4 regions of the Pseudomonas fortuita genome follow, and region 1 is predicted to be linked to each of the others. Evidence: riboswitches for the same ligand, from Rfam matches in the RefSeq annotation. Region 1 holds a riboswitch; each other region holds the start of a gene.
What was found. Region 1 has a riboswitch for cobalamin ahead of cobW (cobalamin biosynthesis protein CobW). Riboswitches for the same ligand answer to the same signal wherever they lie in the genome.
Positions count from the first base shown of each region.

Region 2: it holds a riboswitch for cobalamin, as region 1 does, so the genes downstream of both, OZ911_RS10260 (ABC transporter substrate-binding protein) here and cobW (cobalamin biosynthesis protein CobW) in region 1, are expected to answer to the same signal.
Region 3: it holds a riboswitch for cobalamin, as region 1 does, so the genes downstream of both, OZ911_RS10270 (TonB-dependent receptor) here and cobW (cobalamin biosynthesis protein CobW) in region 1, are expected to answer to the same signal.
Region 4: it holds a riboswitch for cobalamin, as region 1 does, so the genes downstream of both, OZ911_RS13655 (CbtB domain-containing protein) here and cobW (cobalamin biosynthesis protein CobW) in region 1, are expected to answer to the same signal.

Region 1 covers NZ_CP114035.2:3,427,153-3,434,342, reverse strand. The annotation lists gene OZ911_RS15750 (LysR family transcriptional regulator) at 1-278, opposite strand, end outside; gene OZ911_RS15745 (multidrug/biocide efflux PACE transporter) at 371-808, shown strand; gene OZ911_RS15740 (branched-chain amino acid aminotransferase) at 973-1,992, opposite strand; gene OZ911_RS15735 (ATP-binding cassette domain-containing protein) at 2,129-3,706, opposite strand; gene OZ911_RS15730 (hypothetical protein) at 3,933-4,292, opposite strand; gene OZ911_RS15725 (glyoxalase superfamily protein) at 4,289-4,666, opposite strand; cobalamin riboswitch at 4,768-4,984, shown strand; gene cobW (cobalamin biosynthesis protein CobW) at 5,085-6,152, shown strand; gene cobN (cobaltochelatase subunit CobN) at 6,156-7,190, shown strand, end outside.
Region 2 covers NZ_CP114035.2:2,226,263-2,233,452, forward strand. The annotation lists gene OZ911_RS10225 (hypothetical protein) at 1-26, opposite strand, end outside; gene OZ911_RS10230 (GNAT family N-acetyltransferase) at 157-654, shown strand; gene OZ911_RS10235 (hypothetical protein) at 777-1,100, shown strand; gene OZ911_RS10240 (OprD family porin) at 1,148-2,485, opposite strand; gene OZ911_RS10245 (pseudoazurin) at 2,482-2,916, opposite strand; gene OZ911_RS10250 (ABC transporter ATP-binding protein) at 2,934-3,722, opposite strand; gene OZ911_RS10255 (FecCD family ABC transporter permease) at 3,719-4,735, opposite strand; gene OZ911_RS10260 (ABC transporter substrate-binding protein) at 4,735-5,745, opposite strand; cobalamin riboswitch at 5,857-6,053, opposite strand; gene OZ911_RS10265 (acetyltransferase domain-containing protein) at 6,082-7,190, opposite strand, start outside.
Region 3 covers NZ_CP114035.2:2,233,925-2,241,114, forward strand. The annotation lists gene OZ911_RS10270 (TonB-dependent receptor) at 1-1,898, opposite strand, end outside; cobalamin riboswitch at 2,008-2,215, opposite strand; gene OZ911_RS10275 (outer membrane beta-barrel protein) at 2,376-3,122, shown strand; gene OZ911_RS10280 (GNAT family N-acetyltransferase) at 3,254-3,823, opposite strand; gene OZ911_RS10285 (carboxymuconolactone decarboxylase family protein) at 3,902-4,246, opposite strand; gene lpxO (lipid A hydroxylase LpxO) at 4,360-5,259, opposite strand; gene thpR (RNA 2',3'-cyclic phosphodiesterase) at 5,418-5,963, shown strand; gene OZ911_RS10300 (NAD(P)H-dependent oxidoreductase) at 6,103-6,699, opposite strand; gene OZ911_RS10305 (TetR/AcrR family transcriptional regulator) at 6,791-7,190, shown strand, end outside.
Region 4 covers NZ_CP114035.2:2,966,630-2,973,819, forward strand. The annotation lists gene OZ911_RS13625 (transporter substrate-binding domain-containing protein) at 1-273, opposite strand, end outside; gene OZ911_RS13630 (response regulator transcription factor) at 287-901, opposite strand; gene OZ911_RS13635 (DUF1272 domain-containing protein) at 1,121-1,363, opposite strand; gene cobM (precorrin-4 C(11)-methyltransferase) at 1,430-2,182, opposite strand; gene OZ911_RS13645 (cobalamin biosynthesis protein) at 2,216-2,605, opposite strand; gene OZ911_RS13650 (CbtA family protein) at 2,605-3,291, opposite strand; gene OZ911_RS13655 (CbtB domain-containing protein) at 3,301-3,489, opposite strand; cobalamin riboswitch at 3,584-3,806, opposite strand; gene OZ911_RS13660 (TonB-dependent receptor plug domain-containing protein) at 4,001-6,475, opposite strand; gene OZ911_RS13665 (LLM class flavin-dependent oxidoreductase) at 6,620-7,190, opposite strand, start outside.

The DNA.
Region 1 (7,190 bases):
GCCTCGACGTTCTGCGCCAACCTGACCGCCAGGGCATCAAGCTGGGCGCTGGCGTCCAGGATCGCTTCGACATGGCTCAGCACCTGCCGGCCCGCTTCGTTCAGCGTGGGGTGGCGGCCGCCACGGTCGAACAGGGGGCAGCCTACGTCAGCCTCGAAATTGGCGATGGCGATGCTGACGGTGGATTGGCTTTTGCGCAATTTGCGCGCTGCAGCAGAGAACGAACCCAGCGATGCGGCTTCGACAAAGGCGACCAGAGCTTCGGGCGAGTAGCGCATGGTATTGATAAAACCGATGGTAGCTATGTCGCGAGTATCAGTTATATCAAAGAACATGGGAACCACGAATCACGCAATGGATGGATTTTGCAATGAAAACGGTCTCTTTTACCGAACGCCTGGTGCACGCCGTGGGCTACGAAGCATTCGCGGTGCTGCTGTGTGCACCGCTGTTGTCCTGGGTGATGGGCAAATCGCTGGCGACTGCGGGTGCCTTGGCGGTAACCCTGTCGGTTATCGCCATGCTCTGGAACATGGTCTACAACGCGCTGATCGACCGCTGGGTGCAGACCGAACGCATCAACTGGAAGGCCAGTGGGCGCTTCGTGCACGGCCTGGGCTTCGAGGCTGGGCTGGTAGTGTGGTGCCTGCCGGTGGCGGCATGGATGCTGGATATCTCGCTGCTGCAGGCGTTCATGGTAGAGCTGGGCTTTTTCGTGATTATTCTGCCCTACACCGTGTTGTACAACTGGGCGTTCGATAAAGCCCGGCACCTGCTGATGCAGCGCCGCCTCGCGCGTTCCCTGTAGACCCTGTAGGAGCGGCTTTTAGCCGCGAACACCGGCATAGCCGGTGCCAACCACCGCGGTGCCTGCTCCGCGGGTAAACCCTCTCCCACAGGGACCGTGAGTCATCCAACAAAAACGGGGCATGCCATTGCTGGCATGCCCCGTTCTTATACAGCTGATACAGCTCAGGCCACCTTGACGATCCAGCCTGCCGGCGCTTCAACATCGCCGCTCTGGATGCCGGTCAGCTCGTTGTAGAGCTTCTGGGTAACCGGGCCGACTTTTTCCAGGTCGTGGAACACGTGCAGCTTGCCGTTGTACTCGATACCGCCGATCGGGGTGATCACCGCAGCGGTACCGCAAGCGCCGGCTTCGATGAAGCGGTCCAGCTTGCTGATTTCGACGTCGCCTTCAATCACGGTCAGGCCCAGACGCGATTGCGCCAGTTCCATCAGCGACAGGCGGGTGATGCCTGGCAGTACCGAGGCCGATTTCGGGGTAACGAACTCGTTGTTGGCGGTAATGCCGAAGAAGTTGGCCGAACCCACTTCTTCGATCTTGGTATGGGTCAACGGATCGAGGTAGATGGCGTCGGCGAAGTTGGCCTTCTTGGCCTCAGCGCCCGGCTGCAGGCTGGCAGCGTAGTTGCCGCCGACCTTGGCGGCGCCGGTGCCTTGTGGGGCGGCGCGGTCAAAGCTGGAAATCTGGAAGTTGTGCGGCTTCATGCCGCCCTTGAAGTACGAGCCAACCGGAATGGCGAAGACCGAGAAGATGAACTCGGGGGCGGTGCGCACGCCAATGTTGTCACCGGTGCCGATCACGAACGGGCGCAGGTACAGGGCGCCTTTGCCGTGCGGTGGTACGAACTTTTCGTTGGCCTTGACCACTTGCTTGCACGCTTCGATGAACACATCGGTCGGCACATGCGGCATCAGCAGGCGGGCGCAGCTGCGCTGCATGCGGGCGGCGTTCTGGTCCGGGCGGAACAGGTTGATCGAGCCGTCCTTGCAACGGTAGGCCTTCAGGCCTTCGAAGCATTGCTGGCCGTAGTGCAGGGCCGTGGAGCCTTCACTGATGTGCAGCACGTTGTCGTCGGTCAGGGTGCCTTTGTCCCACTCGCCATTGCGCCATACGGACAGGTAGCGTTTGTCGGTTTTGATGTAGTCGAAACCCAGCTTGTCCCAGTTAATGCTTTCGTTGCTCATGACACCCTCATTGTCTTGCAAGTGCCCGATCGCTCGGGCTGCTGTTATATGCGCACCACGTCACCATAATACATCCGTCGCGGATCGGGAACGGCCAGTCACGAATTGATAGCCTGCGATGCTTTTTTTTCGGTTTCTACAACCGCAGGTACTCATCCAGTGCCAGGTTTTCCAGCAAAACCGCATCATGGGACGCCACCATCAGCGCCCCGCGAAACTGCCCGAGCATGCGCTCCAGGGCTGCCAGTGACGGCAAGTCCAGGTGGTTGCCGGGCTCGTCCAGCAACAGCAGGTCGAGTGGCCGCTCGCGGTACAGCACGGCAGCAAGTGCTGCCTTCATCCGCTCGCCGCCGCTGAGCAGGCTGCTGGGCAACTCGACCCGGGCCGCATCCAGGCCCAGTTGTGCCAGGCGGCTGCGCAACTCGCCCAGGGCCAGCACCGGGTTGGCCCTGCGCAGGTGTTCGAGCACGCTGCTGTGGCCTGCCAAGGTACTGCAGTGCTGGTCGAGCAGGGCGGTTTCGCCACGGCGGCGCAAAGTGTGTGGTGATGCCGGTAATTGCCCGTTCAGCAGCCTTAGCAGCGTGGACTTGCCACTGCCGTTGGCGCCGACCAGGCCCATCCGCTGGCCCAGGCACAAGCGCAGGTCAAGCGGTTTGCGGGTGCCATGGGGCAAGCGAAGTGCCTGCAACGCCAACACTTCGCGGCCCGCATGACGCTGGGGCGTGGGAGCATGCAAGGTAATCGCAGTGGCTTGCTCGACCTCGCGGGCGGCGTCATGCACTTTGCCCAGCAATGCTTGCCGCGCGTCGCTATGGTCGCGGTGCTGCTTGCCCGCCGTGGCCTGGCTGCGCTCCTGCTGGCGGTCGACCAGGATCTTGGCCTGGTTGGCATGCCTGGCTTGACGCCCGGCCCGGGCCTGATGGCGTTCCAGGTCTTCGCGCTGGCGCTGCAGTTCACGGGCTTGGCGTTGTTGCTGCTGCTTGAGCCGGGCAAGTTGCTGCTGGGCCTGCGCCACCTGGCTGGCTTTTTGTGCTGCATAGAAGCCGTAGTTGCCGCCATAGGCCTGTAACCCCAGGCTCGACAGTTCGACAATGCGCGCCATGTGCGCCAGCAGGCTGCGGTCGTGGCTGATCACCAGCAAACCTCGGTCCCAGGCCTCGATCATGCTCAGCAATTGGGCACGGGCGTCGCTGTCCAGGTGGTTGCTCGGTTCGTCGAGTATCAGGTAGTCGGCACCGCTGAGCCATGCGCCTGCCAGCGCCACGCGCATAGCCTGGCCGCCGCTCAGGCTGCGTGCGGGCTGGCGCCAGTCAAGGTGACTCAGGCCGTTGCGTTGCAGGTGCATCTGCAGTTGCTCGCGGATATCCCAGCGCTCGCCGACGGTGTCGAAATCCTGGGGGTTGATGCTGCCTTGCTCGATGCGCTCCAGCGCCGCAACCACCGACCCCACCTGGGCCAGGTCGGCAAGCGTGGCGCTGCGCTCGATTACCTGCTGATTCAGCAGATGGACAGGCCCAAGGCGCCGGCACTGGCCGCTGCTCGGTGCACGCTGGCCGGCCAGAACCTGCCCTAGCAGGCTCTTGCCCACGCCATTGCGCCCGACCAGGCCGGTACGCCGTTGGTCGAAGGTTTCGTTGAGGTCGGTAAACAGTAGCCGGCCATCAGGCAAGGCCAAAGAGACGCTGTCCAGCGTCAGGATCGACGTGTTCGTCATGCACAACTCCACAAATGCCGCGACATCTCCGGAGCAAACCGGAGGCTGAAGACTGGCCGTCGAATGGACGGCGGCATTAATGGCGCATTGGACGAATACCTCGTACTGGGGGAGTGCGTAGCCTAACGGCCCGTTGGGGGCGGGTAAAGTACCGCCCGCCGTGTATGGGTTTCCTGCACTGGCGATGCGCCGCGCGAGCGGCGCCCGATCTTGTCTGGCCCTGGGCTCAGCGCCCCGTCAAGCGCTTGGCCCAGTCGCCTCCGTGGCTCTGTTTGCAGGCCTCTTCGCTGTCAAACCGTACATGCCAGGCCGGGTGATCCAGTTGTATGCCGGCGTGGTCCAACGCCTGACGGGTCAGCGCCAGCATGCGTGCCTTTGCTTCACCCGCCACTGCAGCGACTTTCTCGGCCTCTTGTTCAAACACCCAAGTAATACGCAGGCTGGCCGGAAAGTTCTCAGGGTCCAGGCGATGGGTGAGCCAGGTGAACCCGACGATTTCTGCCTTGGCGGTTTCACAAGCGTCCGTCAGGCACGCTACCAGCTCCCGCTCCAGGCGGGCCATTTCGCGTTTGCCCAGCGCCTTCACAGGTTGGCCTCGTCATCGATCTGCTGGCAGAAGCGCAGGCGGTTGCCGAACGGGTCGCACACCTGCATCTGCAGGCCCCAGTCCAGGCGCTCGGCTTCGGGCCGGGCGTAACCGTACTGTTTGCCTTGCAGTTCATGCTCCAGCGCCCGCAGGTCGTCGAGGCGGGCAAACACTGTAGAGCCGGGGCAGGCATCGCCATGGTGCTCGGTAAGGTGCAGGATCAGGCCATCGCGGTGAATCTGCATGTACAACGGCAGGTTCGGGCTGAAGCGGTGCTCCCAGTCCAGGCTGAAACCGAGAAAATCCATGTAGAACTCCCTGGCCTTGTCGACCGAGAAGATGCGCAGTACCGGGATGGCGGGGGCGAGGAGCATGGGGCGTCCTTGACAGTGGGCAAAGTCGCCACTGTACCGCAGTGCCGCCAAGAGTTGTCGGCAAGCCCCGCAGCAATGGTTGACCACCCGCCAGCCACTGCGTAGCCTTGCCACTTCGAGGTTCTTCGGCCAGGCCGAAGCTAAGACGGGAACGCGGTACAAGCCGCGGCTGCCCCCGCAACTGTAAGCACTGACAACGGATCGACACAGCCACTGCGCCAATGCGCGGGAAGGCGTCATCCCGCCAGCCCGCCGTTCAACTGAACGGGGAGCTGGAACGGTGCAAGCCAGGAGACCTGCCTCGCAACGTTTTCGACTTTCAACCGGGCGGGGTGATCCGGTGGCGAACAAGCCCGGCCGGCCTGGTCCGCGGCTGTCGTCCTGCATGCCCGCGCCATTCTGCCAAGGGCAATGCGACATGAAAACACTGGCCAAGCTCCCCGTTACCATCGTCACCGGCTTCCTCGGCTCGGGCAAGACCACCTTGCTGCGCCACATGCTCGACAACGCCCAGGGCCGTCGCATTGCGGTCATCGTCAACGAATTCGGCGAACTGGGTATCGACGGCGAAATCCTCAAGCAGTGCAGCATCGGCTGCACCGAAGAAGAAGCCAGCGGCCGCGTCTATGAACTGGCCAACGGCTGCCTGTGCTGCACCGTACAGGAGGAGTTCTTCCCGGTCATGCGCGAGCTGGTGGCACGCCGTGGCGACCTGGACCACATCCTGATCGAAACCAGTGGCCTGGCCCTGCCCAAACCGCTGGTGCAAGCCTTCCAGTGGCCGGAAATCCGCAACGCCTGCACCGTCGACGCGGTCATCACCGTGGTCGATAGCCCGGCCGTGGCTGCCGGCACCTTCGCCGCCTACCCGGACCAGGTCGATGCCCAGCGCAAGCTCGACCCTAACCTGGACCACGAATCGCCGCTGCACGAACTGTTCGCCGATCAGCTGGCTAGCGCCGACCTGGTGGTATTGAACAAGGCCGACTTGATCGACGCCGAAGGCCTGGCCAAGGTGCGCGCCGAAGTGGCCGAAGAACTGCCGCCGGCAGTCAAGGTGGTAGAGGCCAGCAGTGGCAAGCTGCCGCTGGAGGTGCTGCTGGGTGTGGGCGCCGAGTCCGAGGCGCACATCGATGGCCGCCGTACCCACCACGATTCGCACCACGATGGCGACGATCATGACGACCACGACCACGACGCCTTCGACTCCATTTCCATCGACCTGCCGGAGGCTGACGAAAGCCTGTTGCTCGACGCCTTGACCCAGCTGGTGGTGGAGTTCGGCATCCTGCGCGCCAAAGGCTTCGCTGCCATCCCGGGCAAACCGATGCGCCTGCTGGTGCAAGGCGTGGGGACCCGTTTCGACAAACACTTCGACCGCGCCTGGCGTGCCGACGAGCCGCGCATCACCCGCCTGGTGTTGATCGGCCAGGAACTCGACGCTGCCCAGCTGGAAGCGCGCCTGCGCCAGGCCTTGGGCGCCTGACCCGTGCACCTGCTGCGGACCCAGCCCGGCGGCTTCGTGCCGGACGACAGTATTGCCGACCTTGGCCAGACACCCGCCGAACTGGTGATTCTCTGCAGCGGCGATTCGCACCTGGCGTTGCTCGCCGATACGGCCGAGCAACTGCCTGAGGATTTCCCCAGCCTGCGCCTGGCCAACCCGATGCAGGTGCAGAACCACGCTTCGGTCGACCTGTATGTCGACCAGGTGCTGCGCCACGCCAAGGTCATCCTGGTGTCGCTGCACGGCGGCGTCGGTTACTGGCGCTATGGCGTCGAGCAACTGGTCGAGCTGGCTGCCCGGGGCGTGCAACTGATTCTGGTACCAGGCGATGATCGCCCTGACCCGGAGCTGACCCGCTTGGGCACCGTCACGGGCGACCAGGCCGAGCGCCTCTGGCACTACTTGCGCCAGGGTGGCAAGGCCAATGCCATCAACCTTTACAACTGCCTGGCCAACCAGTGGCTGGGCCGCGATTATGCCTGGGACGAGCCGCAGCCCTTGCCGCGCACCGCTGTGTATCACCCGGCCAAGGGCAGTGTGGCACTGGAAGACTGGTACCCGCACTGGCACCCGGATTGCCCGGTGGCGCCGCTACTGTTCTACCGCTCCCACTTGCAGGCGGCCAACACCGCGTTCATCGACGTGTTCTGCCAGCGCCTGCAAGCTGCTGGCTTGAACCCGTTGCCGATTGCCGTGGCCAGCCTAAAGGAAAGCGCCTGCCTGGAGCAGGTCGAAGCCTGGCTGGACGAAGTCGGTGCCGAAGTGCTGGTCAATACCACCGGTTTTGCCCTGTCCAGCCCCGAACGGCCCAACCTGCGCCCGTTCCGCCGTGACATTCCGGTGCTGCAGGCCATCTGCGCGCAGGACAACCAGCCCGGCTGGGAAGCCAGCGAACAGGGGCTGGGTGCGCGCGACCTGGCCATGCACATCGCCTTGCCCGAACTGGACGGGCGCATCATCACCCGCCCGGTCAGTTTCAAGGACATGGCCTGGCGCAGCGAGCGCAGCCAGTCCGAC
Region 2 (7,190 bases), 1.2 Mb from region 1:
AACAGCAACGTCTGGAAGCGAGGCATGGCGTGGCCTGGTCGGGCAGTGAAGACGGCCGATTATACCGATGTCCGCCCGGCCACGACGAGCTTTGTGATTTGCCTTGAACGGCACACTGGGGTAGAACCTTGCCCTCCCACCACTGCCAACAGCCCCATGCCGAACTGGACCCTGCAACCTGTGGCGCGCGTCGCCATTGCCGAAGTCGTGGCGTTTGTCGATAGCGCACGCCGCGAGTTGTTCCCGATGCTTGCAAAAGCGCCATTGCCGCACGACCTTGCGCATTTTGCCGAGACTTACCTGGACGGTGCGGGGTGCTTCCTTGAGGCGCGTGATGCCGGGCGGCTGGTTGCGGTGATCGGCTACGTGCCCTATGACCACCGCTTCCCTCAGCTTGATTATCACGCTGAGCGGGTGGTCGAGGTGGTGCGCCTGTTCGTGTTGCCGGCCTACCGCAGGCATGGCCTGGCTGCCGCGTTGTTCGGCGCGTTGCGCGAGCGGGCGGAGCAGGCAGGTATCGACTGCCTGTACCTGCATACGCATCCGTTTCTGCCGGGTGCGATTGCGTTCTGGGAGCGGCAAGGGTTTGCCGTGGTGAATGTGGAGCAAGACCCGGTCTGGCAGACCACGCACATGCACTTGCGATTGCCCTGATCTGTGGGAAATTGCCTACAACGGCGCTTTGGGTGTGATCGACGCGTTCATATCCAGGCCGGTCCTGCTTGCTTACCTTCCCCTGTGCACGGCTTATTCACTGCACACGAGGGAGGCTCACGATGCCACACATGGCCCTGTACAAACTCAAACTGCTTGACGAATTCGAAGACCGCACTGGCCTGTGGACCTTCGGTGATTTCGAGAACAGGTTGATGGAACTGTGGCGTGGGGCGACGCGCCATGATGCCAAAGGTATTATCAACGCGGCGCACAACGAGCGGCGCTGGCCCAGGACGGTGAAGCGCTACTTGCTTACCCATTACCGGGCGTTTGGCAATGTCAGTTCGGAGCTGCAGCGCACGTTTGCCGAGGTGCTGGCCGCGATGAGTGAGCAGGAGCAAGCGCAGTGGGGGTTGCTGCCTGCGGGTAGCGCTGTTGCCTGATGGATCCTGGGGCCGCAAACCGCCGCCAGTCCAGGCAACCCGGTCTATCAGCCCCCCCCAGACAACGGCCACTCCACCGCCAAGCGTATCTGGTCGCCGTCCAGCTCCGCCTGCGCCGTGTTCCCCCGGTGCACGTTATGCCTCACCGAGAACGTCGTCCCCTTGGCCTTGCCACTTTGCACCACATACCTCGCCTCGAGGTCGCGTTCCCAATGCTTGCCACCCTTGCCATACCCCAGGTATGCATACCCGCCATTGGGGTCGACATGCGTGCCGTCGATATCGAACCCCCGCACATACAACGCCGTCAGGTTCAACCCCGGCACCCCATAGGCCCCCATGTTCAGGTCATAGCGTGCCTGCCAGGACTTCTCGTTCGGGGCGTTGAAGTCCGACATCTGCACGGCGTTGGCAATGAAGATTGCCCCTCGCGTCACGTAGTCGAACGGGGTGTTGCCGTCGACCTGTTGCCAGCCAAGGCTGAAACCGTGCGGCCCCTGGTTGTAGCGCGAGACCAGGCTCCAGGTGGTGTTGTCGATGCGCCCGGACAGCGCCTTGCCGGTGTCTGTGGTGCGGTACAGGTTGAGGTCCAGGCTGATGCTGCGTCGGTCATCCAGCGCGTGGCTGAGGGTGCTACCCAGGTAGTGCTGGTTCCAGCTGTCCTCGTAGCGCGAGGTGTACAGGCTGCCGCTGAAGGCTGCACCGGGGTTCCAGACCACGCCCGCCAAGTCAAAACTGTTGCCCTGCTTGCCGTTGGAGTAATTCACCACGAAGCCCTGGTCGTGGCTGGAGGCATTGCGGTCGGCGCTTTCGTTGAAGTGCCCGGCCACCAGCGTTAGCGTGTCCAAATCGTTGCTGGTGAGGAAGAACCCTGTGGCGGTTTCGGGCAGCAGGCGGCTGTCGGAAGAGCTGAACACCGGGGTTTTGACGCGTTGTTCGCCATAGGACAGTACAGTATTGGATACCCGCAACTTCAGCGCCGCGCCTGCGCGGCTGTATTCGTTTTTTGGATGCCCGTCGTTATCCATCCCCAGCAGGCGTGCTTTGCCCGCGCGCCCGCCGCCACTGTCGAGTTGTACGCCCAGATAGGCATGGGCATCGACGCCGACACCGATCAGGCCCTGAGTGAAGCCGGACTGAAATGTCCCCATCAAACCGTAGGCCCATTCCTCAGCCTTGCCATCACGTTCGCTGCGCGGTTTGTAGGCATTGCGCGCGGCACTGTTGCGCCCCCCGTGCCGGTAGTTGCGTTGGTCGAATACGCTGCGGTTGAGGATGCTCCAGCTGCTGTCTTCGACAAAACCGTTGCTTTGCGACTGAGCGGAGTCGGCCAGGGCAAAGGGCGACAACCCCAACAGTGGCAGCGCCAACAACAGCCGGTTCATCGCGCTGCCTCAAGCTTCTGCAACTGGGCTGCGAAGCGGGCTTGCGCCCGCGCAGGCAAGCTGGCTGGCAACTCGGTAGCCGGCGCGTCACCGACCTGAATCACCATCACCATGCCCATCGCCAGGTGCGGAATGCATTGGATGCCGTATACCCCCGGCACGCTGAAGGTCTGCTCGAACGGCTGGTTCAACTTGCTCTTGAAGGCCTCGGCCCCCGCCGGTAGCAGGCCGGTCACGCTGGCCGCATTGTGCCCGTTCTGGGTGGGCAGAAAGCGCACCGTGTCGCCGGGGGCAATGCGCAGGTGGTCCGGCTCGTACACCATGGCGCCCTCGCTGCCGCGGTTGAGCATTTTCACTTCATGCACCTCGGCCAGTGCGGCCGGGGCAAGCAGGGCGCTGGCAAGCAGCAGGGCGACAGGGCGCAACAGCATCAGTGGAACTTCCTGGTTCAGGGGGCGCGAAAACGCAGGATGCGCGCGCCATCGAAGGGATCGGTGAGGTAGCGGGCATGCACGCCAAAGGTGCACAGCAGGCGCTCGGGGGTGAGGACTTCGAACGGTTTGCCAAGGGCGACCAGGCGGCCCTTGTCCAGTACCGCGACGCGGTCGCAGGTGAGTGCCTGGTTGAGATCGTGCAAGGCCACCAGCGTGGTCACGGGCAGGGCTTGAACCTGTTGCAGCAGGCTTAGCTGGTGCTGAATGTCCAGGTGGTTGGTCGGCTCGTCCAGCAACAGTACCTGTGGCCGTTGTGCCAGGGCGCGGGCGATGTGCACGCGCTGGCGCTCGCCACCCGACAGCGACCCCCACAGGCGTGCGCGCAGGTGCAGGGCGTCGAGGTCAGCCAGGGCCTGTTCGACGATGGCACGGTCCTCTCGAGAGAAGGGTGCCAATGCCGACAGCCAAGGTGTGCGGCCCAAGGCAACGGCGTCGAACACACGGATTGCGTCGAGGGTGTCAGCTTGTTGCTCGACCAGTGCCACGGCCTGCGCAACCCGGCGGCGGGGCAGTTGTGCCAGCGGTTCGCCCAGCAGTTGCACGTTGCCACTGGCCGGCTTGCGCAGCCCGGCCAGCAACTTGAGCAGTGAGGACTTGCCGGAGCCGTTGGGGCCTACGATGCCCAGGGTTTCACCTGCTACAACGCTCAGCTCGATATCGCGCAGCACGGCAGTGCCGGCCAGTTGCAGCCCTAGGCCCTGGCAACTCAGCGGCGCAAGCTGTACAGCTGTCATGACCGTCATGAGTGCCCTCGGCGGCTGACCAGAATAAGCGCGAAGACGGGCGCCCCGATCAGTGCGGTGACCACGCCCACGGGAATCACCTGGCCCGTGATCAAGGTGCGTGAGAGGACGTCGGCGGCAATCAGGAACAGTGCACCGCCCAGTGCGCTGGCGGGCAACAGGCGGCTGTGGCCTGGGCCGAGCAGCAGGCGCAGGGCATGCGGAATCACCAGCCCGACAAAACCGATGGCGCCGACGATGGACACCATCACGGCCGTCACCAGCGCTGTGCAACTGATCAGCAGTAGCTGGGTGCGCCGCACCGGGATGCCCAGCGATGCAGCCGAATCGGCGCCGAAGGTGAAGGCATCCAGTGCGCGGCGGTGCCACAGGCACACTACCAGGCCAAACAGCGCCACCGGTACGGCCAGCCACACCGATGGCCAGCGCACGCCGCTGAGATTGCCCAACAGCCAGAACAGGATGCCGCGTGCCTGTTCGGCGGTGGCCGACTTGGTGATGAGAAAGGCGGTGAGAGCGGTGAACAGTTGCGAGCCGGCGATACCGGCGAGGATCACCTGCGCGTTGTTGCTGCCAGGGCCGGCCGCGCGGGCCAGTACCAGCACCAGGGCGAACGCAGCCAGCGCCCCCATGAAGGCGCCCCCGGACATGCTCAGCGTCAGGCTACCCAGGCCCAGCAGGCCGACCAGCACTGCACCGGTCGAGGCGCCGGCCGACAACCCCAGCAGGTACGGCTCGGCCAGCGGGTTGCGCAACAGCGCCTGCAGAACCACACCGCAGGTGGCCAGGCCGGCACCGCAGGCTGCCGCGACCAGGGTGCGGGTCAGGCGGTAGTTCCAGACGATGCCGGCGTCGATCGGGTCAACCGGGTAGCCGGCCTGCCACAGCTGGTTGGCCAGCACCTGGCCGACCACGCTGGGCGACAGGTTGGTCTCACCAATGGCGGTGCCGGCCAGCAAGGCAGTCAGCAGTGCCGCCAGGGCAACGGCGATACAAGGTAGCAGGCGGCTCATCACTGGGGTGCTTTACCGCTGGCAAAGGCGGCGGACAGCGTCTGCAGGCCACGGAACAGGCGGATGCCGGCCTGCATGGCGTCGGCGTCGAGGACGATGATGCGATCGTGTTTCACCGCGTCCATGTTGCGGGTTACCGGGTCGTTGCGCAGAAACTCCAGCTTCTTCTGGTAGTCGTCGGCGGGGAAGCGGCGGCGGTCCATGCGGGCGATGATCAGCCAGGTGGGGTTGGCCTTGGCCAGGGTTTCCCAGCCTACGGTCGGCCACTCCTCGGTGGATTCGACCACGTTGCGAACGCCCAACGTGCGTAGCATGAAGTCCGCGACCCCTTGACGGCCCGCCACGTAAGGGTCGATGTCGAGGTCGGCGCTGGAGAACCAGAACAGTGCCGAGGTGGCAGACAGGTCCTTGCCGGCCAGTTGTGCCTTGGCGCTGTCCAGGCGGCCTTTCAGCTCGGCGTTCAACGCAGTGCCGCGGTCCTGCACATCAAAGATCTCGGCCAGCTGGCTGACGCTCTTGTAGATGCTGTTTACCTGAAACGCCTGCAGGCGGGTGCCGTCGGCGCCGACCAGGTTGTCTTTGCCTTCGCAGTCCGACGGCAGCAGGTAGGTGGGGATCTTCAGCTCATCGAACTGCTCGCGGGTGCCGACCACACCCTGGGCGCCGACCATCCATTCGAACTGCACGGTCACCAGCTGCGGGCGCTTGCCGACCACGGCCTCGAAGCTGGGGTCATTGTCGGCCAGGCGCGGCACCTTGTCGTTCTGCGCCTGGTACTCGGGCAGCACGTTGTTGAACCACAGCGAAGTGCCCGCCAGTTTGTCGCCAAGCCCGAGTGCGTAGAGTATCTCGGTGCCGGCCTGGCCGATGGTGACGGCGCGCTGCGGGGCCTGGGCGAAGGTCTGCGGTTTGCCGCAGTTCTCGACCGTGAGCGGGTAGTGGGTGGCGGCGGCCTGGGCCAGGCCAGTGAGGCCGAGGCCGGCGAGCAGGGTGGCGAAACGGGGCAGCATGCTGGGCGATCTCCTATCGGACAGTTCGGGTGAGGAACGCACGGACAGGCATCGCCGAGCCCCCGCCGAGGGCAGGGGCAACACTGATGGCCAATCCCGGACACCCCGCCGGTTGGTAAATGTAGGCCGGCAGGTCTCCTGACTGGTGCGTCATGGCCCGGCTCCGGCCTTCCCGGGTTGTGGCCCAGTGGCATCAATGGAGCAGGCTCGGCACCTACAGTTGCGGGGGCAGTTCCGTTTGGCCCGTATTGGCGGGCCTGGGATTCCCTATTAATTCCGTGGTGGAAACCGGCGGCCCGCATGGTAGACCATCGTGCCGCCGGGTGAAAACGCTTTTCAGAAGTACTTCAGCCAGGTGATGTCGCGGCGGCGCGCTTTCAGGCGAGCGAACCCGCGCACCGGCAGGTACAGCGAAACCGCCAGCACCACTGCACCCAGCCACACCGCCGCGATGCCGTCGAAGCCGAAATAGTCGCCATGGTTGAGGCCGAACAGCGCCACGCAGGCCAGGTACAACAGCTTCAGCACGTACAGGTGCAACAGGTAGAAAAACATCGGTGCTGCGCCAAACACTGCCAGCGCGCTGACCCAGCGGGCCTGGCCGGCGCGCTCGAAGGCGCGCAGCAACAGCAGGCCGCAGCCCAGGGTCAAGGCCAGGAACAGCAGTGAAGGCGGGTACTTGGTGATGTTGAAGAAGCTCATCACGGTTTGTGTGAAGGTGGGGTAACCGCTCCACGGCGCCTCGCCGTAGCCGTTGAACATGCGCAACGCGACAAAGCCCAGCAACGCGATCAAACCCGCCAGCAGCAGGCGCTGCTGGCGTTGGCCAGCCGCACTGCCCCGGGCAAACCAGGGGCCCAGGCCATAACCCAGCGCGATGACGCCGATCCATGGCAGCACCGGGTAAGACGTGCGCAGGCGCAGGTTTTCGGAAAACTCAAGCCAGCCCCGGTCGTGCAGGATTGCCCATGGCACGTGCAGGGCTGACTCCACGCCAAAGTGCAGGCCGTCGAGAAGGTTGTGGCCGGCAACGATGGCTGCGCCCAGGGCGAGCAGGGCAGCACGTGGCAGCCATACCAGCAGCGACAGGGCGATCATGCTGACACCGATGGCCCAGATGACTTGCAGGTAGATGACGCTGGGGGGCAACTGAAATGTCCAGGCGAAGTTGACCAGGGTGAATTCCAGCACCACCAGGAACAACCCGCGCTTGAACAGAAACGCCGAGACATCGCCGCGGCCTTGGTGCTTTTCGCCGTACAGCCAGGCCGACAGCCCGGTTAGCAGGACAAACACTGGCGCGCACAGGTGGGCCAGGGTCCGGCTGAAGAACAGCGACGGCTCTGTAGCGTCGATGGTCATCGGGTCGCTGACCTGTCGGTGCAGGAAGAACGTTTCGCGGACGTGGTCCAGAAGCATGAACAGGATCACCAGGCCGCGCAGGG
Region 3 (7,190 bases), 1.2 Mb from region 1:
CCCATGCCGGCCTCTACCTGTTGGCCGAAGCCTTTGCTCAGCCACAGGTTGGCGGTACGCCGTGGCACGTTGGCCGGCCGGTTGCCGGCACGGTCCTGCGCTACACCGCCGACCATCTCGTCGAAATCGTCATACCTGGCGCGTACCAGCGACGCATTGGCCGACACCTGCCACTGATGCGCCAGTGCCAGTTCCAGGGTTGCCTCAAGGCCATCTGACGTCTGCTGCCCAGCCTGTTGTTTCTCGTGGGTGATCGGGTCGTCCACCAGCAGCTTCTTTTTGACGATGTGGTAGGCGGCCAGCGTCCATTCGCCACGGCCGTCCCAGAAGCGCTGCTTGAGGCCAACCTCGGTCTGTTTCGCCTCGGTCAGGTCATAGTGCATCTGGGTGGGGCTGAGGCTGATGAGGTTGTTGACCCCCTCCTGGCTGGTGGAGTACTGCCCGAACAGCGCCAAGTCATCGGTGACTGCGAACACCAGCCCGGCGCGCCAGTTGCCACCTTGCAGGTTGCGGTCGCTGCGGCTGTCGTTGGTCAGGTTGGTGCGGTCGATGTGGTTCTGGTCGCGGCGCACCCCAGTGACCAGCGACAGCCGGTCGCTCAGCTGCAAGCGGTTCCCGGCGAACAGAGCGAAGGTGTGGGTGCTGGACAAGGTTTGCGGGCGCAGTGGCGAGGCGCTGTGGAACCCGCCCGGTTCTGGCTGCCATGGGTCGATGTAGTCACCGCCCACATCGTTGTAGGGCGCGTTGCTGTCGACGTTGAAGCGGACCTTGTTGTATTCCGCGCCGACCACGGTCTTGCTGGCCAGGCCGAACAGCCTGTGGTCAAAGGTGAAGGTCTGGCGGTCGCCGAACTGTTCCTGGTTGTGCTTGATCTCCAGGTAGCTGCCGCGCTGCAATTGCTGGCGCTCGGCGTCCCAGCTGTAGTCTTCGGCATTGCGCCAGTGGCGGCGGCTTTTGATGTAGTACAGCTGGTTGCTGGCGCTGACGTGGTCGTTCAGCGTCCAGTCCGTGGTCAGCCGGGTCCACTCATCGACGTAGTGCTGCACGTCGTTCTGCACGTTGTAGTTTTTCTTGCGCAGGCTGCTGCGGTAGTGGCCGTCGATCAGCGGGGTGCCGTAGTAGTTGGCAGGCTCTGCATCACCACGGTCGTGGGCAAGGGTGAAACTGAGGTCGTCACTGGCATCGAAACGCAGCGCGGCACTCAGGGCCAGGCTGCGCGATGTGGTGCGGTCGACCCAGCCGTTGCCGGCCTGCTGGTTAAGGGTCAGGCGATAGCTAAGGCGCTCGCTGAGGCTGCCGCCGCTGTCCAGGCCGAGCTGCTGGCGGTCCCACGAGCCGTAGCCCAGGCGCAGGTGGTTGCGCACCTCGCCGGCAATCGGTTTTTTCGGGATCACGTTGATCACCGCGCCGGTGGCGCCTTCGCCATGCAGAACCGAAGCCGGGCCGCGAATGACATCGATACGCTCGACCATCCACGGGTCGACCGGGAACGTCTGGGTGCCGGCACCGGTGTACAGGCGTGCGTCGTCGAACAGGGTCATCACCGAACTGTGACCGGCAAAGCCGCGGGCGGACAGGCCTGTGCCACCGTCGCCGGGGGAGCCGACGAAGGTGATGCCCGGCGACCGCGTCACCGCATCCTGCACGGTGAGGTTGTTGCGCTGCTGAATCTGCTCGGCGCTGATGCTGCTGGTGCTGGCCGGTGTTTCCAGGGCACTGAGGCCGAGGCGCGAGCCTGCCTGGGTCGGCGTGGCCAGGTCGAGGGTGCGGCTGTCGAGGGTGTCGGTGATGGCCGTGGAAGGCAAGGCCAAGGGCTGCTGGTCATGGCCATCGGCCAGGGCCGGGAGGGCGACGGCCAGGCAGGCCGCCAGGGGGTGAAGCTTGAACATACGGGACATGTCGTTCCACTGCTGCAGGAATGAATGGATCCCGGTGGAAAACACGCAAAGGCGAACCATGCAGGCAGGCGCGCGCACGGATTCCGGCCTGCGCCCGCCCACCGCGGGTTGCCAAGTGAAGCTCCAGGCCGGTCTCCGGGCTTGCGAGGGGCATGAAACCTTCACCTTCCCATGCACGTGCACAGTGGTATCTCGAAGGGTTCACTCGCTTACCGTTGCGGGGGCAGCGCCGGACTTGTCATGGGTAACATGACGCACCGGCTTCCCGTTTCACCCTGCGCGCGGCGGCGAAGGGCACCTGAAACTGGCGCGCATCTGACCACTGAAAGGCTAAGGCGTCAAATGTTGGCGTGCCATGAATACGCCGATAAAACACAGGGTTGCGTGTTTTTACTGATTTTTTTTCGAACTTTTCGTGTGGCGTTTGTCTCGAACCGCACGTTCGTCTTTCGTTACCAAGTCATGGAGACTTTACGCATGCCTGCTCGTCATCTGTTGCGCCACACCTGCCTGCTCGCCTTGATCGCCGCACCGCTGGCCGCCACCGCCGCACCCAGCACCGACCCGCTGTTCACCATCGGTCTGCAGGGCGCCTACGACAAGTTCAAGTTCGAAGGTGGCAGTGAAAACGACAAGGAACACATGGGCCAGGGCGGTGTGTTCGCCACCTTCGGCAACAAGCTGACAGCCGAATCCGGTTTCATCTACCAAATCGGCGCCGAAGCCAAATACGGCAAGAAGAACGACAACAAGCTCAAGGAGGCCCAGGCTGACCTGGACCTTGGCTGGCGTGCGGCGCTGGACGCTCGCAACTTCGTCGATGTGACCGTGGGCGGCGGCTACAGCTGGTCGCGCTTCGAGCCGGAAATCAACGACCTTGATACCAAGCTCACCGTGAAGTCGCCCTTTGCCAAGGCGGCGCTGGGCTACAACCACCAGTTCGACGCCTCGACCCTGCGGGTGGAAGTGGGCGCGCGCCACACCCTGGACGGCCGTGCGCGGCTGAAAGTGGACGACTTTGGCAGCGACACGGTCGACCTCAAAGACCGCACCAACCCGTACGCTGAAGTGACGTTGCTGATGAACCAGCAGGGCGCTTTGCCGGTGCAGGCCGGGGTGTACTACACCCGCACCGAATACAAGCTGGACGAAGATTCGCCAGTGGCAGACAACACCAAGCTCAAGCGTGACGAGTTTGGTGTAAAGGTGGGCTTGGCGTTCTGAAGCTGAGCGTTTAGCAGGCCCGGCCTCTTCGCGGGTGAACCCGCTCCCACAAGGACCGCACAGCCTTTAGGTGCTGCGCAGTACTTGTGGGAGCGGGCAAGCCCGCGAAGGGGCCGAACCTGCAAGAGAGGTCAGCGCCCGCGACGCCGCGACACCCGTGCCTCGATGTTCTTGCGCCCGATCAGCAGCGGTGGTTTCTCCACCACCGGCTCCTCTGCCAGCCACTTGTACATCACCAGGCAGTCCACCAGCCCCAGGCGGGCATGGCGATAAGCCTTGGGCAAGCGGCCGACTGTTTCAAATCCCAGCCTGTGCCACAGTGCCACCGCAACTTCATTGCTGGCCACTACCGAGTTGAACTGCAGGGCCAGAAAGCCCTCCTGGCGCGCCAGCTTCTGCGAGTGCTCGCACATCAGGCGTGCCACACCTCGGCCGCGTGCCTGTTCGCACACCATATAGCCGCAATTGCCCACGTGCGCGCCAGGCCCGGCGGCATTGGCCTTAAGATAATAAGAACCCAGCAGCTCGCCATCTTCTTCGGCCAGCAGCGTGTGTTGCGGCAGCTCAAGCCACAGCTGGCGGGCCTGATCGATGCTCAGCTCGGGGTCAAAGGCGTAGGTTTCACGGGCCTGGACAATGGCCTGGAAGGTGGGCCAGAAGCGCTCGAAGTCTTCGGCTGTCATAGGGCGAACGTGGATCATGCGGGCTCCTGCAAGGGCTGGGCCGCCAAGTCTGTGGGGCGCGGCGCCGTCGCGCAAGGGCGGCGACGCCGTTTGGGCCTAGCCGTTGGCCTTGCCCACCGCATCCATGGCTCGCGCCGAGTACACCAGCGCAGCACCGGCGTTCATCGCCACGGCCACGCCGAGGGCTTCGGCAATTTCCTCGCGGCTGGCCCCGTGCTTGACCGCCTGCTGCGAATGCACGGCGATGCAGCCGTCGCAACGGGTGGTCACGGCCACGGCCAGTGAGATCAACTCACGCGTCTTGGCGTCGAGGTGGTTGGTCTTGGCTCCCGCACCGCTGGCGGTCATGTAACCGGCCACGGTGTCGGGGGAGAGTTGCTTGAGATCGCCGATGCCGGCCATCAACTGCTTACGGTAGGCGTCCCAGTCCATCATGCTCATCGTCTTCACCTTGTGGTGGTTGCGAGTGGAGCTTTCAGGCTAGTCGAAGAGTGACACCTGCGAGGCTTGTACTTTGGTGGGTGTGCAGCAGCACTTGTGGGCGCGTTGAGCCTTCAAATGTAGATGAACACCAGCACCAGCGCTGCAACCACCGCCCACTTTTCCACGTAGTAGCGCAGGCGGTTGCGCTTCTTCAGCGCTTTGCCGCGTTCACGGATCTTGTAGATGCGGGTGAACAACCGGTTGATACCGCCGGTCTTGTCGCCGGCACCGTTGGGCGCGGCGGCGGCGGCCATGACGTTGCGGCTGAACCAGCGGTTGAACGCAGTGGCCCAGCGGTACTTGAGCGGGCGCTCGACGTCACAGAACAGGATGATGCGGTTGTGCTCGGTCGTGTTCGCCGCGTAGTGGATGTAGGTCTCGTCGAAGATCACGCCCTCGCCATCGCGCCATGAGTATTTCTCGCCGTCCACGTCGATGTAGCAACCGTCATCGTTCGGCGTGTCCAGGCCCAGGTGATAGCGGTACGAGCCGGCATACGGGTCACGGTGGCGCACCAGCTTGGCGCCCGGCGGCAGGGTAGCGAACATGGCAGCCTTGACCGTGCCGATGCTTTGCAACAGTTCGGTGGTGCGTGGGCAGAGGGCCATCGCCGAAGGGTGGCTTTCGCCGTACCACTTCAGGTAGAAGCGCTTCCAGCCAGTCTTGAAAAACGAGTTGAAACCGACGTCATCGTAGTTGTCGGACTTCTTGATTTCGCCCACGCGCAGCAACTGGCGGCCTTCCTCGCGGATTTCCTGCCAGTGGTCTTGCAGCGGCTTCAGTTCGGGGAAGGCTTCGACCGGCAAGTATGGCTTGGCCGGGAGCTTGGAAAACAGGTACAGGAAACTGTTGACCGGGGCGAGGAAGCTGGAGTGGTCGCCCAGCTGGCGAGTCAATTTGTGGCGAACCCGACCGCGCAGGTGCACGTAGGCAATCGAGAGGGCGAAGATAAGTACGAGTGCAATTTTCATGGACGTTTACTTGTCGAAAAATGGCCATGCGTCATGGCATAAGCTCGCCAGCATAAACAATCATGGGGGTAGTTTGTACTTATTGTTACGAAACACCGGGGCGACATTGGTGTAATGCCCTACAGTCTTGCGCAAACGTTTCATGTCAGGGAGTTGGTATGGTTCAGGATATACGCCCCAGCGGTAGCCCGTTCAAACGGCTGTTCTTCGCCTTGCCGGTCAGCGATGCCCAGCGCCATGCCTTGGCTCAGTGGCGCCGGGCGCTGAACCTGCGCAGCGGCAAACCCGTCCCCGCGGCCAACTTCCATGTCACGCTGTTGTTCCTCGGCGATGTGGATACCGCACAGGTGCCGGCGATCTGTGCGGCAGTCGATCAACTGACGTTGCCAACCCTGGCACCGCGGCTGTTGCTTGACCGTTTGCAGGTGTGGCAGCGGGCCGGCGCGTTGGTGCTGGAGGCACAGCAGACACCGCCGGCCCTGTTGCAACTGGTGTATGGCTTGCAGCAGGCACTGCTGCCGTTGGGGGTGGAGGCGGCCAACCGTGAGTATCGGCCGCACTTGACCCTGTCCTGGGATTACCACGGGCAACCACCCGAGGCCAGCAGCGCGCCGGAGTTCTACCTCAGCGCGCGCCACTTCACGCTCTACGAGTCGCGCAAGGGCGCCTACTGGCCCTTGGCGCAGTGGCCGCTGGCAGACTGACCCGGGGTCAGCGTTGCGTGGCTCGCCATAGTTGTTGCTGCCATTGAGCTGGTTGAAGCCTGCAACCCAGTACTTCTTGTCGAACAGGTGGCGTGCCCAACCGAGGCTGCCGCTACTTGAGTAGCCGCCCTGTGCCAGTTCAGGCTGCGGCCTGGCAATCTGCAAACAGTTTTTTGCCCAAGGCGTGTGCATGGTGCAAGTGGGGAAGCTGGTCAGGCCCTTCGCTGTCATCCAGCAAGGTGGAACTGAGTACCTCGGCGCCGCAATAGTCGAAGATGCCGTGCTCGATCTGCACGCGCATCGCCTCGCCATAGCCGTGCCGTTCGAAGGTGCCTGTATCGGCACCCGCAACGCCGATCAGGTGAACCTTCATGCCACGCAATTTCTTCACCGTGGCGCCTTCTTCATAGTCGAACGCCCAGCCATTGCTGAATACCCGTTCGACCCAGCCCTTGAGCAGGGCCGGCAGTGACCACCAGTAGACCGGATAGACCAGCACCAGGGCATCGGCGCGCTCGATGCGTGCCTGCTCGTTGAGTACATCAGCCGGCGGTGCTGCCAGCCGGCGGTGCACGGCATGGTCTGCCAGGCTGAAGCGGGGGTCGAAGCCTTCGCTGGCCAGGTCGGCGATTTCGCTGCTGTGGCCGACGCTGGCCAGGCCGTCGGCAACCTGCCGGGCCAGCGCGTGGGTGAGGGATTGCGGGTCATGGTGACCGACGACGATCAGAGCGTGCATGGTGGCTCTCCATTCAACGGTGCAGGGTAGCCTGAAGCGTTATATACTCCAGGTAAGTTACGTTTAGTAAGTTACTTTTGGTAGGTAATCGATGTCAAGCAACGATCAAGCCCGTTCCCGCAAGCGCCTGAGCCGCGACGACCGACGCAGGCAGTTGCTGGACATGGCCTGGCAATTGGTGCGGGAGGAGGGTACCGATGCCTTGAGCCTGGGCCGCCTGGCTGAACAGGCGGGGGTAACCAAGCCGGTGGTCTATGACCATTTCGAGACCCGCAACGGGCTGCTGATGGCGCTGTACCAGGAATACGATGCGCGTCAGTCGCAGATGCTGGCGCAAGCCTTGGCCAGCTGTGAAGCCAGCTTGGCCAGCCGCGCCCGGGTGATTGCCGAGGCCTACGTGGACTGCGTGATGAGCCAGGGCCGGGAGATACCCGGGGTGTCGGCAGCGCTGGCCGGGTCGCCGGAACTGGAGGCGCTGAAACGGGCGTACG
Region 4 (7,190 bases), 460 kb from region 1:
CAGTTCGGCAATGATACCTGCGTAGTCTGCACTGATCCCTTCGTAGTCCTGTTGGCTGGCGTTCAATTCGAACGGTGGATAGTCGGGCCGCGAACTGCCTAGCACCAGGTATTGACGTCGCTGCAGCCAGGCCCGGTCTTCGCTGGACAGTTGCAGTGGGGCTGCTGCGCTGACAGAGCGCGCCAGCAGTTGCCGAGCTTCGCTGCGGGCCAGCAGCGCGGTGGGGGCGGCCAGGCCGATGGCCAGGAGCATGCACGCCAGCAGGCGCTTCATGGCGGCCGAACGCTCAGTAGACGCTGTTGCGTTTGGCCAGGTCGACCATCTCGACCAGAGATTCGGTTTTGAGCTTTTCCATGATCCGGCCTCGGTAGGTGCTGATGGTCTTGGCACTCAGATTCATGCGGGTACCGATATTCTTGTTGTTTTCACCGCGCGCCAGGCGCCGCAGCACCTCCATTTCACGGTTCGACAGGCTGGCAAGGCGCACCGGTTCGCTTTCCAGCGAGTTGCTGTTGACCGACATTTGCGGGAAGGTCGAATAGCCTTTGACCAGCGCCTTGAGGGCGAACAGCAGTGCTTCGTGGTCTTCTTCCTTGGTGACGAAGGCGCCGATGCCGGCATCCAGGCAACGCCGTACGTACAGGTCAGTGGCTTGGCCCGTCAGCACCATGATCTTGGGCACCGGCTCAAGGCTTTGCAGGCGTTTGATCACTTCCATGCCATCCAGACCGGGCAGGCCAATATCGAGCACGACTACATCCGGGCGCAGATCGCGGGCTACCTGAGCCACTTCGCTGCCGTTACCCACCTCACCGACAACATGAAAGCGTTCACGCTCGAGCAGTAGGCGCAAGGACAGTCGGACAATGGGGTGGTCGTCGACGATCAGCACGGTTGTCATGTGGAAAACTCCTGTCGGGATGTGGTCCGCTTCCTGGATCACTCCGGAATACGTCTGCAAGTGGGTTAATCGGAAGCGCTGCAAGATACGACCAATCCCGAAGTTTGGTAATGCCGAGTATAGAAGTGTTGATAATCCGCGTGCTTGTTGTGGAAAAATCCTACAAGAAGCGTGAAAGACATCACCCCGAGAAAGCGGCGATGTCTGTTTGGAAGGGCGTCAGGCGCAGGTGGCGTGCGCTTTGTTCACACGCTGGGTGGCGGCGGGGTTATTGGCCAGCGCCTGACCGACACGCGTCGGCCGGGGCACTAGCTGGCCGGCGCAGTTCGGGCAGCGGCCTTGCAGGCGTGTGTCGGCGCAGGCACGGCAGAAGGTGCATTCGAAGGAGCAGATCAGCGCATCGGGGCTGTCGCCCGGCAGGTCAGTATCGCAGCACTCGCAGTTGGGGCGTAATTCCAGCATGGGCGTGACTCCTGTTCGCAGGCGGGAACCCGGAGTCTGCTACGCGGGCGGCAATACTGGCAATGCTCAGTCCCCAGGGCGGTACAGGTGGGCATGCCCGGCACGGTACAAGGCCGATTCGGCGAAGGGGGTATCCCCTAGCACATGGCCTACCAGGATCAGCGCCGTGCGGCGAAAATCTTTGGCTGCGACGCGTTCGACGATATCGCCAAGGGTGCCGCGCACCCAGTCCTGGTCCGGCCAGGTGGCACGACGTACCACCGCCACCGGGCAGTGCGCACCGTAGTGCGGCAGCAGTTCTTCGACGATCCGCGAGAGGTGTTTGACCCCGAGGTGAATCGCCAAGGTGCTGCCGTGGCGCGCCAGGTCGCCCAGTTGCTCCCCAGGTGGCATGGGTGAACTGTCGCCATAGCGAGTGAGTATCACCGTCTGCGCCACCTGTGGCAGGGTCAGTTCGCAGCCAAGTAGCGCCGCGCTGGCCGCCGTGGCGGTGACCCCGGGGATGATCTGGTAATCGATGCCCAGCGCCTGCAGGTGGCGGATCTGTTCACCGATGGCGCCGTACAGGCTGGGGTCGCCGCTGTGTACACGGGCCACGTCCTGGCCTTGTTCGTGCGCGCTGCGCATGGCGGCGATGATCTGTTCCAGGTGCAGCTCGGCACTGTTGATCACGATCTGGGCCTTGTGGCCTTCGAGCACGGCAGCAGGTACCAGTGAGCCGGCATAGATGATCACTGGGCACTGGCGAATCAGCCGTTGGCCTTTGACCGTGATCAGTTCAGGGTCGCCGGGGCCGGCACCGATGAAGTACACCGTCATGGAAAGTCCTTGCAGGAAAGAGGAGCGAAATGTTCAGCAGGCCAGGGCCAGGGTCGCCGGGCCCAGTACCTGGCGGGTCAGCAGTAACCCGGCGGTGCAGCCGGGCCGCTGGCTGGCCAACGCCAGTGCCGCGCTCTCGGCCACGCCCCAGCAGCCGCTGTGGGCATGGGCTGTGGCAGAGCGGTGGCTGAGCAGCGGCTCAAAGGCTTGCAGTTGTGCGCTATGGTACAGCACCAAGGGCAAGCCAAGGCGTTCGGCCAGTTGCTGCAAGCCGGGTTCGTCGGCCTTGAGGCTGATGCTGGCAATGCCGCGCAGGTCGGCAAGCACCAGGCCCTGGCTAGCCAAGGCTTGGTGCAGCAGGGTTTGCAATGTATCCACCGGGCAACCTCGGCGGCAGCCGAAGCCGGCGTAGAAGGCCGGCATCAGGCCTGGCTGGAACGGCGGAACAGCCATGCACTGAGCAGGCCCAAGGCCACCCAGAATGCAGCGTTGGTCAGCCAGGAGGCCATCTTGAACTGAGTCTCCAGTGCTGCGGGGGCCAGGCTTTCATGCACGTCGGGCTGTGGCGCGCCGATCACATGGGGGATTATCAACAACACGGCGCCCAGCGCCTTCAACAGCCAGTGCCGGGCGAACACCAGCAAGGCCAGGCCAAGGGCGGTGGCGCTGGCCGTGCCAATCCACCAGGCCTGGCGTTGCCCCAGGTCGGCGGCAGCGGTGCCGGGCAGTTCCGGTGGCAGCCCCAACGTTGGCGCCAGACAGAACACGGCGAAACCGGCCAGGCCCCACAGCACACCGGTGCCGGCACGCTGCGGTTCGCGCAGGCTGTAGAGGGCGGCGAGGATCAGGGCGAAGCCGACCGCAACCACCAGGTTGCCACCGGTGGTGGACAGCACCCGCTGCCAGCCGTCTTCCGGCGACCAGGCGTCGGCGCTGTGCTCATGGGCGGCCACTTCGCCGCCATGTTCGTGGTGTGCGGCCGGGGCCGAGGATTCGTAGGTTTCCGCCTCAAGAATCAGCGGGGCGACCCAGAAGCTTTGCAGCAGGGTCAGCAGCAGGGCCGCAAGCAGCCCACTGAAGCCCGCGGTACGGGCAATGCGCGTGATCATCAGGCGTACTCAGTGGCAGGGGAAGGCGGCGCTGTGGCGGGTGTCGTGAGCGGCGTTGTGCACGGCCTCGATGTGCGAAAAACCGGCGAAGTACACCAGGCACAGGCCCAGCAGGCTTGCGCCAACGGCAATGACGATGCGCTGGCTGAGGGTGACGGGGGTGGCAAGGCTGTGTGGCTTGGCGCTGGTGACGGGCATGACGCGTTCCTCTGCTTTTTGTGGGCAACGGGCAAGCGCGGCATCCCTGATGCGTGGCCGCCCAGGGGAATGCAACAGCGCCCGCCCACCGCGGGGTGTTCATGAACGCCAGGCCGGTCTCCGGGCTTGCGAGGAGGAGCAGGGCTCCTGAAAAGCGTCACCTTCCCATGCCGGACTATAAGGCACAGTGGCACAGACGCTTCACTCGCTTACCGTTGCGGGGGCAGCACCGGGCTTGTCCGGCCCTGATGGAGGGCCTGCGACGCACCGGTTTCCCGTTTCACCCCCTGGGGGGCACCTGAACGTGAGGCATAAGGAGAGCATGGGGCGGGGTTTGCGTCAATTGCCATGTGTGCGAGTGACTGCCGTGCTCAGGGTGAAAGTTTGCCCAATCATTGTGGGCGCGGGCTCGCCCGCGAACACCGGCAAAGCCGGTGCCATCCACCGCATCTGCCTGATTCGCGGGCTTGCCCGCTCCCACTGAGGTCCGCGCTAAACCCAAAGGATGTTTTCAGAAGTCATACGCCAGCTTGGTGTACCAGTACCCGCCACCTGGATGAAACGGCGGGTTGCCGTAGGCCGCCTGGTTGCCGTTGGCGTTGTACACGCCGTTCTTGTCGGGCCGTACATTGAAGATGTTGGTGCCGCCCAGGCTGACGGTCAAGCTGTCGAACAGCAGGTACGACAGGTCCAGGTCGGTAATCCACTTGGCGCCGAAGGTGCGGTCCTGGGCCTGATTCTGCTGCCAGGTCTCGACCTTGCCGTAGCGGGTGGTCTGCAAGGTGCCGGTGAAGCTACCCAGCAACCACTGACTGCCCAGTACCCATTTGGTTTTCGGCGAGGCCGCCACCAGGTCACCTTCGCGGCCATGGCCGACCACCTCGATACCGGCTGCCGCCAGCGCTGCGGGCGTGCCCCGGCTGCCGCGCACAGTGGTCTTGTTCCAGTTGAAGCCCAAGGTCCAGCGCACATCGCCCCAGGCACCGAATTCGCTGGTGTGGTCACCTACCAGGTCGAGGCCGCGGGTACGGGTGTCGAAGGCATTGGTGTAGTAGTTGATCCAGGTGGTGCGTGCCAGGCCCAGTGCTTGGAGCATATCGCCAATGGCACCGGCACCGTTCTGCCGGTCGTAGAGGTTTTCGGTCAACAGGATGCGGTCGTCGATGTCGATCAGGTAGGTGTCCAGGGTGACACTGGTACGGCGCGCCGGTTGCCAGGTCAGGCCCAGGCCGGCGTTGCGCGATTTCTCCGGGTCGAGCTTGTCGCCGCCGAATGCCAGCGCCGCGGCACTGCCAGGCGCCACGGTGCGGCGCAAGGCCGGCACCACATTGCCGTCAGCGTCCAGCGCGGTGCGGTTGTCGCTGACCGTATAGCCGCTCTGGGTCAGCGACGGGGCACGGAAACCGCTGCCCAAAGTGCCGCGGATTGCCACGGTTTCGCTCAGTTCATAGCGTGAATTGAGCTTGAAGCTGGCGGTGTTGCCCGAGTTGTCGTCGTAGTGCTCGACGCGCGCGGCGGTGCCCAGGTACCAGCGCGGGGTCAGGTCCAGGCCGAGGTCGATGTAGGCGGCATAGTTGTTGCGCTTCACATCGGCCTCGTCTTCCGGGCGGATGGTCAGCGCAGCCTGGGCGCCCACGGCGGTCTGGCCGTTGGCCAGCGCGTAGAGCGGGTTGGGGCGCCCGTCGGCCAGGGTGGCCGGGTAAGTGTAGGGCCCGACGCCGTAGGCGACGGGGTCGCCGGCGAAGGTCTGGAAGCGCTCCCAACGGTGTTCCAGGCCCGCCGAGACGCGGGTTGGTACGGCCAGGCCAAACACGCGATCAAAAGCGCGGGTGATGTCCAGGTTGTTTACCCACTGGTCGAACTGCAAAGTCGCCAGGTCATCGAACGAGGTTGGCGAGGCCGGGCCGTAGGTAGGGTTGATGGTGAGGTCGCTGGACTGCTGGTTCTTGTTGCGCCCGTACGTGGTGGACAGGTCCCAGTCCCAGGCACCGGCGGCACCCCGGGTGCCGAGCAGCCACTGGTAGTCGGTGTCTTTGATGTTGTTGAGCGGGAAGTACCCGTCGGGGAACAACTCGGGGATCGAGGCGTTGCTGTTGGGCAGTCGATAGTTGTTGAAGGCTTCGAGCTTGCGCTCGGCATAGGTGGCGAACGAATACAGTTTCAGGTCGTCGCTGATGGGCAGTTCGGCGTTGTAACCGAGGTTGAAGGCGCGCAGGTCGGGGTCGCCGTTCTTCACAGCGCGGTGGTCCCAGGCGGCCTGGCGGTCGTCCTCGAAGTAGGCCCGGTAACCAGGGTCGGCTTTGTCGATCCAGTTGGCGGTGCCGCGCTTGCGTGCCTCCCCCGACAGGTGCAGGAAACCGCCGTCACCCAGGCCGAAACCCTGGTCGCCAGCCAGCTTGATGGTTTCGCCCTGGCCGCTGTACAGCTGGCCATAGCTGCTTTCGTAATGGCCGCCACTGCTGGCGCTTTTGAGGATGATGTTGATCACCCCGGCTACCGCATCCGAGCCGTACTGAGCCGCCGCGCTGTCTTTGAGGACTTCGATGTGCGACACCGCGCTGACCGGGATCATGTCGATATCCACGGCGTTGGCACCGCTGTTGTCCGTCGAGCCGCTGGCCGGCACGGCGCTGTTGTGGCGGCGTTTGCCATTGACCAGTACCAAGGTGTAGGCCGGGCCCAGGCCGCGGTTGCTCAGCGGCCGCACGCCAGACTGGAAACCGGCGATGTTGGTGCCGAAGTTGAACGAGGGCAGCAGTTTGGAAATGGCCTCGGACAGCTCGGCGCGGCCGGTGCGCAGCAACTGTTCGTTGCTGATCACGTCGATGGGGGCCGGGCTGTCGGCGACGGTGCGCTGGTTGCCACGCATGCCAGTGGAGATCACCGTGACAGTGTCCAGGCGTTGGTCTTCGGTGGTTGCAGCAGCGTCGGCGAACGGGGTGAGCAGGCAGGCCAGGGGCAGGGCGAAAAGCGGTGTTCTAGACATCATGTCCTCGGAATACGGTGGAGCACGCAGGCGAATAGGCGCCAGGCCCTGACAGGGCTGGCGTAAGGTGTTTGGGAAGTGTTTTCCTGCACCGGCCTCTTCGCGTCGAACCGCCGCGAAGAGGCCGGTGCTGCGAGTCGAGATCTAGGCTGTGCGCGCGGTGCGCCCAGCCTCACGTTGTTCAACCAGCGCACGAATCCGCGGGATCAGGTCCTGGCCGTATTCCACCGCATCGCGCAGCTGGTCAAAGCCGCGGAACAGGAAGGTAGTCACCCCCAGTTCGTAGTAGGCCAACGCCGCCTCGGCCACCTGGTCCGCAGTCCCTACCAGCGAAGTGGAATTACCTGCACCGCCGCCCAACGCAGCAATCTCGGTCCACAGCCGGGTGTCATGCACCTTGCGCTGGCTGGCCAGCTGCACCAGGCGTTCGGAGCCGGCGTTGCTCTTGCCGAAGTTTTTCTCGCGGCGATTGCCCTGGCGGATACCGATGCGCGCTTGGGCATCGGCCAGAATACGTTCGGCGCGGGCCCAGGCTTCTGCCTCGGTACCGCCCAGAATCGGTCGCAACGACAGGCTGAAGCGGATGTGCTTCTCGCGCCCGTAGCGGGCGGCGGCCTTGCGCACCTTGGCGATGCGCTCGCGCACCTGCTCCAGCGGTTCGCCCCACATCATGTAGACGTCGGCGTGCTTGGCGGCCACTTCGACCGCGGCGTCT